DNA from 2 places in the Rhizobium sp. BR 314 genome. Region 2 is predicted to be linked to the other one. Evidence: riboswitches for the same ligand, from Rfam matches in the RefSeq annotation. Region 2 holds a riboswitch; the other holds the start of a gene.

Region 1 (7,401 bases), on a different contig from region 2:
GGCGCGATCGTCCTTGCCTTGACGACGACAAGCATCGTGCTTGCCGCTGACGGCAGCGAGCTTTTCGGATCGCTCTTGTCGCCGCAATGCCTCGGCATCATCGCTTTCGGCGTCCTCTGCGCGGTCACCTGGGTCTTCATCGAGCGCCGCGCTCCGGAGCCGATCGTCCCCATGTCGCTCTTCCGCAATCCGACATTCGGCCGGCTTCTGGTAATCTCGATCACTAGCGGCGCCGTCGCCATCGGCATGGTCAACTACTTCGCGCTGTTCCTGCAGACCACGACCGGCCTTTCGCCCTCGATGACCGGATTGTTGTTCATTCTTCTGACCGGCGGCCTCGTCTGCGGCTCCCTGTCTGCCGGCCGGCTGATCGCAGCAAGGGGACGCTACAAGCCCTTCGCGGTCGCAAGCGCCACCTGCAGTACCATCGCCTTTGCATCGCTCGCCTTCGTCCATGCCGGAACGCCGATCACCGTCATCGGTGCCTTGATGCTGCTGCATGGCATCGGCATCGGTCTTGCCCAGCAGGTGCCCGTCATCGGCGTGCAGAACGCGGCAGCGGCCCGCGACGTCGGCGCTGCGACCGGCGCCGTCACGCTCTCGCGCATGGGCGGCGCCTCGATCGCCATCTCGATCTACGGCGCCATCATTGCCGCAAAGCTTGGCAATATCGGCGTTTCGATATCCGGTGTGTCCGATATCGAGCAGCTGACTCCGAAGATGATGGCCGCCTTGCCCGAGGCAACCCGCGAAGCCGTCGCCAACGCCTATGCGGGCGCCTTCAGCCCGCTTTTCATGACCGCTGCCGGCATCTGCCTGCTCGGCCTGCTGACCTCTCTTACGCTGAAAAACGTGCAGCTTCCCGGCGCCAGCAAGGCACAGGAAAGCGCCGCCGTCGCAGAAGCTGCCGAGTAGGTCTTCCATGCTGCAATCGACAAGGGAATCATTTCCCTTGTCATCCCTTCGTCACAGGGCTAAATCTGCCGACGCTCTAACGGGGTGCCTTGTGTCCTATCGGATATCTGGCTGAGAGGCTTTCACCGGCCAACCCGCGGAACCTGATCCGGCTAACACCGGCGGAGGGATTAGACGCGTGACGAAATCATAGCGCCCTTTTCCCCTTCAAGACGAAACCAAAGAGGAGGCGCTGCCATGCACGACCGTTCGCTATTGTCATTCATCACCGGCCTGGCGCTCGCCGCCGGAACGACGTTTTTCGCCGTCCAGCCCGCAGCTGCGGCCGACAAGACGCTGACCATCTATACCTATGAGAGCTTCACGTCCGAATGGGGTCCCGGCCCGAAGATCAAAGTCGCCTTCGAAAAGACCTGCGGCTGCACGGTCAATTACGTCAGTGTCACCGATGGCGTTGCGCTTCTCTCCCGCCTGAAGCTCGAAGGCGCCGGCACCAAGGCCGACGTCGTCCTCGGCCTCGACACCAACCTCGTCGACGAAGCCAAGGACACCGGCCTTTTCGACGCAAGCGGTGTCGATACCTCGGCACTCAAGGTTCCCGGCGACTTCAAGAACGATATCTTCGTGCCCTATGACTACGGCCATTTCGCCGTCATCTACGACACACAGACAATCAAGAATCCGCCTAAGAGCATGAAAGATCTCGTCGAGGGCGATCCCAAGCAGAAGATCGTCATCGAGGATCCCCGCACCTCGACGCCCGGCCTCGGCCTGCTGCTCTGGGTAAAATCGATCTATGGCGATAAATCAGCCGATGCCTGGGCAAAGCTCAAGGGCCGCATCCTGACGGTAACGCCCGGCTGGTCGGAAGCCTACGACCTCTTCACCAAGGGCGAAGCGCCGATGGTGCTCTCCTATACGACATCGCCGGCCTACCACATGATCGAGGAAAAGACCGACCGCTATCAGGCCGCCAGCTTCTCCGAAGGGCATTACATCCAGATCGAGGTCGCCGGCCTCATCAAATCGTCGCCCAATAAGGACCTTGCCCACGACTTCCTGAAGTTCATGGTCTCTCCGGGCTTCCAGGACATCATCCCAACAAGCAACTGGATGATGCCGGTCTCGGCCACCTCGACGCCGCTGCCAGACGCCTTCGGCAAGCTCGTCGTGCCGTCAAAGACCTTCCTCATCAGCCCCGATGTCGTCGAAAAGAACCGCAAGGCCTGGATCGACGAGTGGCTGACAGCCACCAGCGGCAACTGATATCGCGACCATGCTCACGGCATCCGAACGAAGGCGCGCCATTTCCGCTGGGGCGCTCGGCCTCGCTGGCATAGCGCTTTTCGTTGGGATCGCCGTGGCAATCCTGCTTGCCGCCGGTATCGAATCCGGCGGCGACAACCCATTGACCGACCCCTACCTGCTGCGCGTGCTGCGGTTCACACTGCTGCAGGCGATCCTATCGACATTGCTTTCCGTCGCCCTTGCCATACCGGTCGCCCGGGCGCTTGCGCGCCAACCGCACTTTCCCGGCCGTCTTTGGCTGATCCGGCTGATGGCCGTACCCATGGGCCTGCCGGTGCTGATTGGCGCGCTCGGCCTGCTTGGCATATGGGGCCGGCAGGGCCTGCTCAATCAGGCGCTTGCCGCCCTCGGCTTGTCGCAGCCCGTCAGCATCTATGGCTTGCCCGGCATTCTGCTGGCGCATGTCTTCTTCAACATGCCGCTCGCCTGCCGGCTGATGCTGGCTGGGTTGGAGCGCGTGCCGGCGGAATATTGGCTGGTGGCCGGCGGCCTCGGCATGAAACCACATTCCGTATTCCGCTTTATCGAATGGCCTGTGCTGCGCGGCCTCATCCCCGGCATTGCCGGCCTGATCTTCATGCTCTGCGCTACCAGCTTCACACTGGTGCTAACCCTCGGCGGCGGCCCGGCTGCAACGACACTGGAAGTGGCGATCTATCAGGCGTTGCGTTTCGATTTCGATCCTGGCCGCGCCGTGATGCTGTCGCTGCTGCAGATCGTCGTCACAGCGATGGTCCTCGGAGCGATGACGCTGTTTCCCTCGGCGGACGACCACGGGCTGACGAGTGGCCGCGCCCTGCGGCGCATCGACGGGCAACTGCGCGGCGCCCGATGGGCCGATGCCGCCATGCTGCTTGCCGCCGCTCTCTTTATCGGCCTGCCGCTCGCATCCGTCATTGTCGCCGGTCTCGAGGGCAATCTTCTCAGGCTCGCCGGTCAGGCGATCTTTCTGCAGGCAGCCATAACCAGCCTCGGAATCGCGCTTGCCGCCGGGCTTTTGGCCGTCGTGATATCGTTTGCCATCATTCATGCCCGCTCGGTGATCTCAGCAGATCGCAAAAAATCGTGGAGCCTGCGCAGCCTTGCGGCCACCCTGACGGGAGCCTCGTCGCTCATTCTGCTCGTTCCGCCGATCGTGCTGGCGACCGGCTGGTTCCTGGCACTCCGCCCGCTCGGCGACCCCAGCCGATTCGCCGCAGTCCTGATCGTCATCATCAACGCGCTGATGGCGCTTCCCTTCGTTATCCGGGTATTGGAGCCGGCCTATGCCGTTCATCGGCGGCGCACCGCGCGGCTGGCTGCAAGCCTTGGCCTTCAGGGCGTAACGCGACTCTGGCTCATTGATTGGCCCGGCCTTCGCAAGCCCCTCTTCACCGCGCTCTCCTTCGCCATGGCACTTTCGCTCGGCGATCTCGGCGCCGTGGCCCTCTTCGGCTCCAGCAGCCTGATGACCCTGCCCTGGCTGGTTTACAGCAAGCTTGGCAGCTACCGCACCAACGACGCCGATGGATATGCCCTGATCCTCGGCATGGTATGCTTTCTCCTCACCATCGCAGGCACGGCGGGCCAGGGCGCTCGCGACGGTGAAGGCAAGCAAAATGACTGACGGCAGCGACATGATCGAACGCAGCATCGCGATGACAGGCGTCGAATTGCGGCTCGGGACGCATGACTTCCGCTTCGATTGCGCATTGCCGCAAAGCAGGATCATTGCGGTTGCCGGACCTTCCGGGGCGGGCAAATCGACCTTCCTCAATCTCTTGGCCGGCTTCGAACAACCCGATCGCGGCCGCGTTCTCCTTGCCGGACAGGACGTGACCGGCAAGCATCCCGCCGAGCGGCCGGTATCGCTCGTCTTCCAGGACAACAATCTCTTTGCCCATCTCGACCTTTTCACCAATGTCGGCCTGGGCATCAACCCTTCACTGAAGCTCTCCGCACAGGACCGGCAGAAGGTCTCGGAGGCACTTGCGCGCGTCGGGCTGGCCGGTTTCGAACGTCGCAAACCTGGAACCCTATCGGGCGGCGAACGCCAGCGTGCCGCTTTCGCCAGAGCATTGGTGCGCGACAAGCCGATCCTGCTCCTGGACGAACCCTTCGCAGCACTCGATCCCGGACTGCGCTCCGGCATGGTTGAATTGCTGAAAACCCTGCACCGGGAAACCCGCAATACGGTGCTGATCGTCTCGCACGATCCTGCGGAGGTACGGCGCCTTGCCGACCATGCTGTCTTTATCGACGGCGGCAAAATCGCACTTTCCGCCCCGATCGAGGCGTTTCTAAACACTGCCGACATCCCGGCACTTACAACATTTCTCCGCCATTAAGTGCGACGCAGCATTATGCCACGGGCTTTGCCTTAATTTCGTCGCGCCGAGCGGCTGAAAGTCCGGGGAAATGCTTGCTAAAATACAACGCTGCCACATTTAAACGGAGTCTCGCTATGCAACCGGTGCCAAAATCGGCTACAGCAAAGGGTGGAGACCGTCCGGGCAAATGCGGATCGATGGGGTAAAGGCAACCTTTATCGGCGCGCGACGATGATCCGCCCGGTCACGATCAACCGGATTTGGCGCCGAGCCGGCATGGCAGCGAAATGAGTGAGACACTGGTAAACAAGCAGAGCGAACGAGCAGAACGAAGGATCAGAGCGACCGTCGCAGCCCGTTTGCGCCGCCTAGCGCCTCTCCTTGTCGCCGCTGCGATGCTGAACAGCTGCCAAACTGTTATGGATCAGTCGTATCAGCCGAGCGTTTCGCCTTCGGCCAACCCGCAGATCGTTTCCGAGGTACAGAAGAACGACCCGCGCGCGCAAATGGGTGCCCGCGAGCATCCGCGGATTCTCGCAAGCTACGGCGGCGAGTATAAGGACGCCAAGACGGAGCGCCTCGTTGCCCGCATTGCCGGCGCCTTGACCAGCGTGTCGGAGAACCCGCAGCAGTCCTACCGCATCACCATTCTCAATTCGCCGTCGATCAACGCCTTCGCGCTGCCGGGCGGCTATCTTTACGTGACGCGCGGCCTGCTGGCCTTGGCCAACGACGCGTCCGAAGTCGCGGCTGTCCTGTCACACGAAATGGCGCACGTCACGGCCAACCACGGCATCGAACGGCAGAAGCGCGAAGAGGCTGAAGTCATTGCCAGCCGCGTCGTTGCCGAAGTTCTGTCGAGCGATCTTGCCGGCAAGCAGGCGCTTGCCCGCGGCAAGCTGCGTCTCGCCGCGTTCTCGCGCCAGCAGGAACTGCAGGCGGACGAGATCGGTATCCGCACGCTCGGCCAAGCCGGCTACGACCCCTACGCCGCTGCGCGCTTCCTCAATGCCATGGAAGACTACAGCCGCTTCATGACGGCCAATTCCGACGCCGATCAGAGCCTGGACTTCTTGTCGAGCCATCCAAGCACGCCACAGCGCATCGACCTTGCCAAGGCGCATGCCCGCCAATTCGGCGAGGAAGGCAAAGTTGGCGACACCGGGCGCGGCTACTATCTGAGCGGCATTGATGGCCTGCTCTATGGCGACAGTCCTGAAGAAGGCTATGTGCGCGGCCAAACATTCCTGCATGGCGGTCTCGGCATCCGCTTCGACGTACCGCCCGACTTTCGCATCGACAACAAGGTCGAAGCCGTCATGGCGACCGGCCCGGGCGACATCGCCATCCGTTTCGATGGTGTAGCCGATACGCAGAACCAGAATCTGACGAACTATATTTCCAGCGGTTGGGTGACGGGCCTCGATCCCACGTCGATCAAGTCGATCACCGTCAACGGCATGCCGGCAGCGACCGCGCGCGCCTCTGCCGATCGCTGGGACTTCGACGTCACCGTGATCCGCGACCGCACACAGATCTTCCGCTTCCTGACGGCAGTTCCGAAGGGAAATATTGCCCAGTTGGATCAGACGGCCAATGTGCTGCGCGCGAGCTTCCGGCACATGACGCCGGACGAGGCAGCATCGCTAAAGCCGCTCCGCGTGCGCGTCGTCACCGTCAAGCCCGGTGATACGATCACCACGCTTGCCGCCCGCATGATGGGCACCGACCGCAAGCTTGACCTGTTCAAATTGATCAATGCCCTGCCCACCGGCGCAAGCATCGCACCGGGCGACAAGGTCAAGATTATCGCCGAATAGAGCAACTCCCGGAAAAGGGCGAAGCGGTTGTCCGCCCGAAATTGCGTAGCCGCAAGAGAGCACATTTTCGCGTTTCGCAGAAAAACGGAAAGGCTGTAGGGGCATTACCTTCTCCCAGCCGGGAGAAGGTCGCTGTCAGGCGTAGCTCGCCATGCGCGGATCGGCATCGACTAAGGCGCAGCGAAGCTTGTCCATCGCACGGCTTTCGATCTGTCGGACGCGCTCCTTGGAGATGCCGAGATCAGCACCAAGCTCCTCTAGCGTCGCCCCGTCTTCGACAAGGCGGCGAGCACGGATGATCTTCATTTCACGCTCATTGAGATGCTTCAGCGCCGATGCGAGCCAGACACGGCGACGTTCGCCATCGATCATGTCGGACACCTGCTCGTCCGGAAGCGGCTCGTCGCTGATCAGGAAATCGATACGCTCGGCGCTTTCGGAATCGCCTGATATCGACGGCGCCTGCAGCGACGTGTCGCTGCCGGAAAGACGCGCATCCATCGTCTGCACATCGGCGAGGCTGACGCCGAGCGTCACGGCGATTTCCTCATGGATGGCCTGGACGGTGACGTTCGAATCGCTTCGCGCCAGCTTCGCGCGCAGGCGGCGGAGATTGAAGAACAGCGCTTTCTGCGCCGAGCTCGTGCCACCGCGAACGATCGACCAGTTGCGCAGGATATAATCCTGAATCGACGCCCGGATCCACCAGCTGGCATAGGTCGAGAAACGCACTTCCCGCTCCGGCTCAAACCTTGCCGCCGCTTCCAACAGACCTACATAGCCCTCTTGTACGAGATCGCTCATCGGCAAGCCGAAATTGCGAAACTTGCCCGCCATCGAAATGACAAGGCGCATATGGGCGGTTGCGATCTGATTGCGGGCGCCGCGATCCTCATGGTCCTTCCAGCGTATGGCAAGGTCATGTTCTTCGTCGCGATCGAGATAGGGAGCAGCCATCGCAACTTTGATCATTCGCCGATCTGCAGACATATTCGTCATATGCATCTCCTAGGTTCGGCCTCAAATCGTCTCTATGCCGCGGTCGACGA
Region 2 (7,401 bases):
GTTGTTTGTGGTCACGATCGATTTACAATGCAGATCCAATCGTAGCATGGATGGCGCCGCTTGCGACATTGTATGCTTCGAATGCAAGCAAGGTTTAAATCCTCAACCGTCCAAGGATCTATATGACAATGAAGCAAGAAATCCGCGATGTTGCCGCGCCAGCTGATGCAGAGGAACGGCGCAGCAAGCCGCCGGTCGTTGTCTATCCGAATGAGACCTTGCCGCCTTCCGGGTTGAATATTCTTCAGGCCGCAAGGCAAAGCATGACTAAGGTCGACGAGATCATTGTACCACCGCGGGACGCCGGCAGCTTTCGGGTGCCTAAGGGCCACTTTTTTCGCATCGTTGGCAGGGAGGGGCCGCAGGTCGGCGACCTGAATCTGTGGAACGCCGACGACCTTTCGGAGCGCTTCTTTAGCGGCAAAACGCGGGCGCTTCACGCCACGCATGTCGGCGTCGGCGATCGGCTGTGGAGCAACTTGCCCTATCTGCGCCCGATGGCGACGATTACCCATGACACGCTTGGCTGGTATGGCTGGGATAAGGATGGCGCCGGCGTTCATGATGTCATCGGCACGCGCTGCGATCCCTATACGAACCGGCTGCTGAAGGGTAATGATTACCACCATTGCTGCCACTCGAATTTGTCGCGCGCGCTTGCGTCAGCAACTGGTATCCCCGTTCGGGACGCTGAAATGCACGTGCATGATGTGCTGAATGTCTTCATGTGCACGGGCTTCACGCGCGACACTCATCAATATTTCATGAAAGCGAGCCCAGTGCGGCCCGGTGATTTCATCGAATTCTTTGCGGAGATTGATCTTCTGGGCGCCATTTCCGCCTGCCCGGGCGGCGATTGCGGCAGCGGCCACTCAAGCGATGCGGCGCCTTGCTATCCGTTGGGTATCGAGATCTGGCGGCCTGATCGCACGAGCCTTGCTGGTCGGGATTTTCCCGAGCCGAATGCCTATCCGAGAACGCATGGTCTTTAAGTGGGCGGATAGTCGCCAAACATAGATATTGCCGGCGGTCAGACCACCGGCAAATCAAAATTCTTTATCAGATCTGGCATCTGCGAGGGCAGACAGCTCATCGGCCGCTTAGTTGCAGACGCGTACGCGCTCGTAGTGATAGCCGTCATCATACTGATTTTGAACCGGTTGGCTCTCAAACCAGCATCTCGGCTGCGGGGGGGCGACTTCGTAGACCGGACCCCGGTTGGAAAGGGCGCCGCCGACGATAAGGCCGCCGATGAGGCCAGCAGCTAGGCCGCCTGCGATTGCCGCGCCATTGTTGTGACGATGATGGCGGCGCCAGTCGTCATGTCCACGCCAGTCGCCGCGATAGGGTGCGCGACCGTCATAATACTGCGCCTGTGCGTAGCTTGCGGGAGCCAGCGCGCCGCCGACCACCGTTGCGGCCAGCAAAACCGTGAGAATCTTTTTCTTTATCATGACTACCTCCAAAGCAGTCGTCGTGCTCAGCGAATACGCGAGCTATCTATTCAACGTCTAGAGCATGATTATGTTCAGCTGAATATTCTATGAATGGGCCGTTCATCGGCGCAAGTGCCTGAAAACTCTGCCGTTTTGGAGGCGATTCCGCAATGGGTCAGCCAACCGAATCGTGCCTGCGTGTCGATTTCAGCCATTCCAGTGTCCGCGATTCGGGATTGGGATTGCGCGTGATATCGGTCACGACGGCAGCGCAGTCGGCGCCGTTCTCGAATACCCCAGGGATCCGCTCCACGGTCAGGCCACCGATCGCGACAAGCGGAATATTGCCGGCAATGGCTTTCCACTCGCCGATGCGTTCGAGACCTTGGGCTGCCCAAGGCATGGCTTTCAAAATGGTGGGGTAGATCGGCCCGAGGGCGATGTAGTCGGGGTCGGCTGCGAGCGCTGTTTGCAGCTCGGCGCCGTCATGGGTCGAAAGCCCGAGCTTCAACCCTGCTTTGCGAATGGCGCCAAGATCTGCCACCGCCAGATCCTCCTGGCCGAGATGGAGGAAATCGCAGCCTTCCTCTATAGCCAATTGCCAATAGTCATTGACGACCAATTGGCATCCGTTGGTCGCGCAGATGGCCTTTGCCCTGCGGATATCCGCTCGGATTTCCGAAAGTGGGCGACCCTTGATACGCAATTGCACAAGCTTGACGCCGAGCGGCACCAGCCTCTCGATCCATGCCGCACTATCGACGATCAGATAAAATGGATCGAGCCTCATGCAAACACCGCCTTTCCGATGACCGGCGTTGATGGCACGGCCATGTCGCGCGGCTCCAGCAGGCCCGCATTGAAGGCCTGTCTTCCGGCATCGATGGCCCCGGCAAACGCTTCTGCCATGATGCCCGGATCGCGTGCTCCGGCGACGGCGGTGTTCAACAGCACCGCATCGAAGCCCAGTTCCATGACGGATGCCGCATGCGAGGGCCGGCCGATGCCGGCGTCTACAATCAACGGCATTTCGGGAAAATGCGCCCGCATCGAGCGAAGAGCGGACGGATTGAGCGGCCCTGCCGCGGTACCGATTGGCGCACACCAAGGCATGAGGACCTTGCATCCGGCTTCCATCAGTCGTTCGGCCACGACCAGATCGTCCGTCGTATAGGGGAAGACCTCAAAGCCTTCGCTTGTCAAAATCCGCGCCGCCTCGACCAATCCAAAGACATCCGGCTGCAGCGTGTCGTGATTGCCGATCACCTCGAGCTTGATCCAGTTGGTCTGGAATACCTCGCGGGCCATCTTTGCCGTCAGTACCGCTTCCGAGACGCCGTGGCATCCGGCGGTGTTGGGCAAAACGCGAACGCCGAGTTGACGGATCATCTCGAAGAATGCGCCGCCGCTGCGTCCGCCTGCCGCCTCGCGCCGTAGCGACACCGTGACGATCTCCGTCGCGGATCGCTTGACTGCCTCGGCGAGAACCGACGGTGAAGGATAGCGCGCGGTGCCGAGAAGAAGGCGTGATGCGACTTTGACGCCGTAAAGGTCGAGCATGGTTCAGCCCCCTTGCATCGGAGTGAGGATTTCGATCCTGTCATTGTCGTTCAGCGCATGGTCGTCGCGATCCTCCCGGTGGATGAGATCGCCATTGACCGCCGTTGCGAGCCAGTCGCCCTCGTAGTCGAGCGCTGCAAGTAGCTGTGAAAGTGTGGTGACGGCGATGGTCTGGGTCTCGCCATTGATAATCAGGCGCATCTGGGGCTCCTCTGATCTGACACCTCGGGAAAGACAAGATCCACAACGTCGACCGCCATTGCCGGCGCCAATAAGAAACCATGGCGGTAAAGGCCGTTGAGGCTTGTGGTTTTGCCTTCTCGGGTCACGCGCGGAAAATTGTCGGGAAAGGCAGGGCGGATGCCGGCACCGGTTTCGACCAGGGTGGCCTCGGCGAAGGCCGGATGCAGTGCATAGGCCGCATTCAACAGTTCCATCAGCGATCGTGCCGTGATCGGCCCGTCGAAGTCCGTTTCGATCATGGTGGCTCCGACCATGAAAAGCCCGTTGTCGCGGGGGACGATATAGACCGGAACGCGCGGATGCAGCAGGCGGATGGGCCGGGCGAGCGTGATCTCTTCCGTGTGGAGATACAGCATCTCGCCGCGAACGCCACGCAGGTCACAAGTGTGTCCGATTCGGGAAGCCCCTGTGCAATCGATGATCTCAGGGAAATCATCCTCGCAAACATCCGCTGCAACAAAAGCAACACCATGTGCCAGAAGCCGTGCTTTCAAACCAGGCAGCACGCGGCGAGGATCGAGATGGGCTTCCTCCGCAAAGAACAGTCCGTTCCTGAAGCGCCCGGCAAGGGCGGGTTCGAGAACCGCGATTTCATTCTCGTCGACCCAGCGATAACAGGTGGTGCGCGCGGCGAACCGCTTCAGCTCGTTCTGATCGCGTGTCGACGCGACGACCAGGGTTCCGTTGCGCACGACTTCGCCAGGTAGAATCTCCCCCCATCGGTCGGCGGCATCAAGGCCGCGCTTGAGCACGGCCTCATCGGCGTTTTCCCGTTCGCACCAGGGCGCCAGCATGCCGCCAGCGAGCCACGAGGCCGCTTGATCGAAGTTCGCGCATGGATCCAGAACGGTTACATCTGCCCCGCGAATGGAAAGTTCGTGGGCGACCGTGAGGCCGGCAACGCCGGCCCCTTTGATGAGCACACGCATCTCATTCGGCCGGACGGGCCGACGTGTCGACCGGCATGTAGAGATCGCCGCCATCGCGGTATTTGGCCGCCATCGCATCCAGTCCTTCCTTCTGCGCCTCGGCACGAATGTCGTGTGAAATGCGCATGGAACAGAATTTGGGGCCGCACATCGAGCAGAAATGCGCGACCTTATGCGCTTCCTTCGGCAGGGTCTCGTCGTGGAAGCTGCGGGCGGTGTCGGGGTCAAGCGACAGGTTGAACTGGTCTTCCCAGCGGAACTCGAAGCGCGCGCGCGACAGTGCGTCGTCACGCACTTGCGCCGCCGGATGGCCCTTGGCGAGATCGGCGGCATGGGCGGCGATCTTATAGGTGATGACACCGGTCTTGACATCGTTGCGGTCGGGCAGGCCAAGGTGCTCCTTCGGCGTGACATAGCAGAGCATAGCGGTGCCGAACCAGCCGATCATCGCCGCACCGATACCAGAGGTGATGTGGTCGTAGCCCGGCGCGATGTCGGTGGTCAGCGGCCCGAGCGTGTAGAAGGGCGCTTCACCGCAGACGGCCAGCTGCTTGTCCATGTTCTCCTTGATCTTGTGCATCGGCACATGGCCCGGGCCTTCGATCATCACCTGGCAATCCTTTGCCCAGGCGATCTTGGTCAACTCGCCCAGTGTCTCTAGCTCAGCGAATTGCGCTGCGTCGTTGGCGTCGGCGATCGAGCCCGGGCGCAAGCCGTCGCCGAGCGAGAAGGAGACGTCATAGGCGCGGCAGATGTCGCAGATTTCGGCGAAATGCTCGTAGAGGAAGCTCTCGCGATGGTGATGGAGACACCACTTGGCCATGATCGAGCCACCGCGCGAGACGATGCCGGTAACGCGATTGACGGTCAACGGAATGTAATGCAGGCGCACGCCGGCATGAATGGTGAAATAATCGACGCCCTGTTCGGCCTGCTCGATCAGCGTGTCACGATAGACCTCCCAGGTCAGATCTTCAGCAATGCCGCCGACCTTTTCCAGCGCCTGATAGAGCGGCACTGTGCCGATCGGCAGCGGCGAGTTGCGGATGATCCATTCGCGGATGTTGTGAATGTTGCGCCCGGTCGACAGATCCATCACCGTATCTGCGCCCCAGCGGGCGGCCCAGACCATTTTCTCGACCTCTTCCGCCATAGAGGATGTGACGGCGGAATTGCCTATGTTGGCGTTGATCTTCACCAGGAAGTTCCGGCCGATGATCATCGGCTCGCTTTCGGGATGATTGATGTTAGCCGGGATGATCGCACGCCCGGCGGCGACTTCCTGGCGGACGAATTCCGGCGTTACATGGTCGGGAATATGGGCTCCGAAGCTTTCGCCGTCGCGAATCAGGGCTTCGGCCTTCGCCTTGCGGCCGAGATTTTCGCGGATGGCGATGAATTCCATCTCCGGCGTGATGATACCGGCTCGCGCATAGGCAAGCTGGGTCACGGCCTTGCCATCCTTGGCCCGCAAAGCTTGCCGCTGCCCGGGAAACTCCGGCGTCAATCTGTCGCCGCTGACGAAGCCGTTGTCCTCCGGGCGGACATGCCGGCCCTCATAGGCTTCGACATCGCCTCGGGCGAGCACCCAGTCGCGGCGCAGCTGAGGCAGGCCCTGTTCGATGCGGATATCGGCACCTGCGATCGTGTAAGGACCCGATGAATCATAGACGACGACCGGCGGCTCGCCGGCTGTCGGATGGACGCTGATCTCGCGCATCGGCACGCGGATGTCGCTATGGATATCGCCGGGAATGTAGATCTTGCGTGACGCCGGCAATGGGCCAGTGGTAACGGTTGGGGTGATGTTCTTTGCGGCAATGGTCATGGTTTGAGGCTCCAAGTTGCGGTTGGAGACCCAGTCATCAGCCGGAATGATGAAAAGACGCCGGCATGGAATCCAAGCGGGAATCCGAAGCCTTCAAGCGCTCGCACCGTCCCTACGCCAGTATGAACTGGATCAGGTTCAACGGGTCACTGCGCACGCTAGCAGTATCTCAGCCCCTTGCCGGGACCCCCCTGGTGAATGATGGAAGGCTAAGCCGTCTCTTCCGTTTCTGTCAACCCTGCTAGGGTTGTCATGGGTCACGTTTGACCAAAGCCACTGATTCTTCGTGGTGGCATTGTTGAGGGCAAGGGGGCTGCCTTCCTGCTCCGGCCGCGCTCGCCGATAGGGCGGCCCCATTAACGGTCGCGGATCGGCATGCCGTGCGTCTGGGCCAGTTGAACCCGCGGGCATATGCGGGGCGGGCGTTCCGTCCGCTCCTCCGACATAGGGCCACATCATTTCCATGAATGGTGAACTGTCGACGCCTCTCAGGCAGGAGTTGCATTTAGGCAACAGCATCCAAGACTAATGCTAGGCTTGGTTTCACATAATTGACAAACATACGGACTGTTTGTAACTCAGATGCAGGACACAAGTTGTCTTGCGGTCGATTGATCGACCGGATCGGTAGAGGCATTTCAAGGCCTTTGCTGCGGGGTCAAGTATGGAGGTTAGAGGGGACTCAAGCCAACATTATGTGCGTATCTGCCGGGCTGCCTGTCGCGTTTCGACCGAACCGAATTTTGAGGTGGTGTTGCAGCTTTGCACTCGCGGTAAGTTCGAAATGCGAATTAAAACCAGGAGTTTATAATGAACATCAAGAGCCTTCTTCTCGGCTCCGCTGCCGCGCTGGCAGCAGTATCCGGTGCCCATGCGGCTGACGCCATCGTTGCCGCTGAGCCAGAGCCGCTGGAATACGTTCGCATCTGCGACGCATATGGTGCAGGTTACTTCTTCATTCCGGGCACCGAAACCTGCCTCAAGATCGGCGGTATGGTTCGTACCGAAGGCAAGTGGTATGACGCCTACAGCCCGAACACCCATAACGGCACGCTGTGGCACACCCGTGCTGAGTTGAGCATCGACACCGCGACCGACACCGAATACGGCCCGCTGAAGACCAACATGGTCATGCGTTGGGACTGGCAGGAAGGCAACTCCACCGACTCCAAGCTGCTGTTCGCCAACATCAGCCTCGGCGGCTTCCTCGTTGGTAAGGCCGATTCGCAGTATGTCTCGTACACCGGATATGCCGGCGACGTCATCAACGACGACGTGGTCTATGACGGTCCGTACGAACTGAACCAGTTGACCTACAACTACGATGCAGGCAACGGTTTCACGGCAGTCATCTCGCTCGAAGACAGCAACTCCACTTCGGACGGCAAGAACTCCTACGGCTCCA

The links. Region 2 has a riboswitch for thiamine pyrophosphate ahead of thiC (phosphomethylpyrimidine synthase ThiC). Riboswitches for the same ligand answer to the same signal wherever they lie in the genome.
Region 1: it holds a riboswitch for thiamine pyrophosphate, as region 2 does, so the genes downstream of both, thiB (thiamine ABC transporter substrate binding subunit) here and thiC (phosphomethylpyrimidine synthase ThiC) in region 2, are expected to answer to the same signal.

The regions. Positions count from the first base shown of each region.
Region 1 is NZ_JARWLA010000003.1:56,417-63,817, reverse strand. Features, by position in the region: gene QD461_RS05240 (MDR family MFS transporter) at 1-915, shown strand, start outside; TPP riboswitch at 986-1,102, shown strand; gene thiB (thiamine ABC transporter substrate binding subunit) at 1,153-2,181, shown strand; gene thiP (thiamine/thiamine pyrophosphate ABC transporter permease ThiP) at 2,192-3,829, shown strand; gene QD461_RS05225 (ATP-binding cassette domain-containing protein) at 3,822-4,550, shown strand; gene QD461_RS05220 (M48 family metalloprotease) at 4,928-6,352, shown strand; gene QD461_RS05215 (RNA polymerase factor sigma-32) at 6,488-7,351, opposite strand.
Region 2 is NZ_JARWLA010000072.1:182-7,582, reverse strand. Features, by position in the region: gene QD461_RS35530 (urea carboxylase-associated family protein) at 129-992, shown strand; gene QD461_RS35525 (hypothetical protein) at 1,101-1,454, opposite strand; gene QD461_RS35520 (thiamine phosphate synthase) at 1,612-2,226, opposite strand; gene QD461_RS35515 (thiazole synthase) at 2,223-2,996, opposite strand; gene thiS (sulfur carrier protein ThiS) at 3,000-3,197, opposite strand; gene thiO (glycine oxidase ThiO) at 3,188-4,168, opposite strand; gene thiC (phosphomethylpyrimidine synthase ThiC) at 4,170-5,996, opposite strand; TPP riboswitch at 6,088-6,199, opposite strand; partial or broken gene QD461_RS35495 (porin) at 6,807-7,401, shown strand, end outside.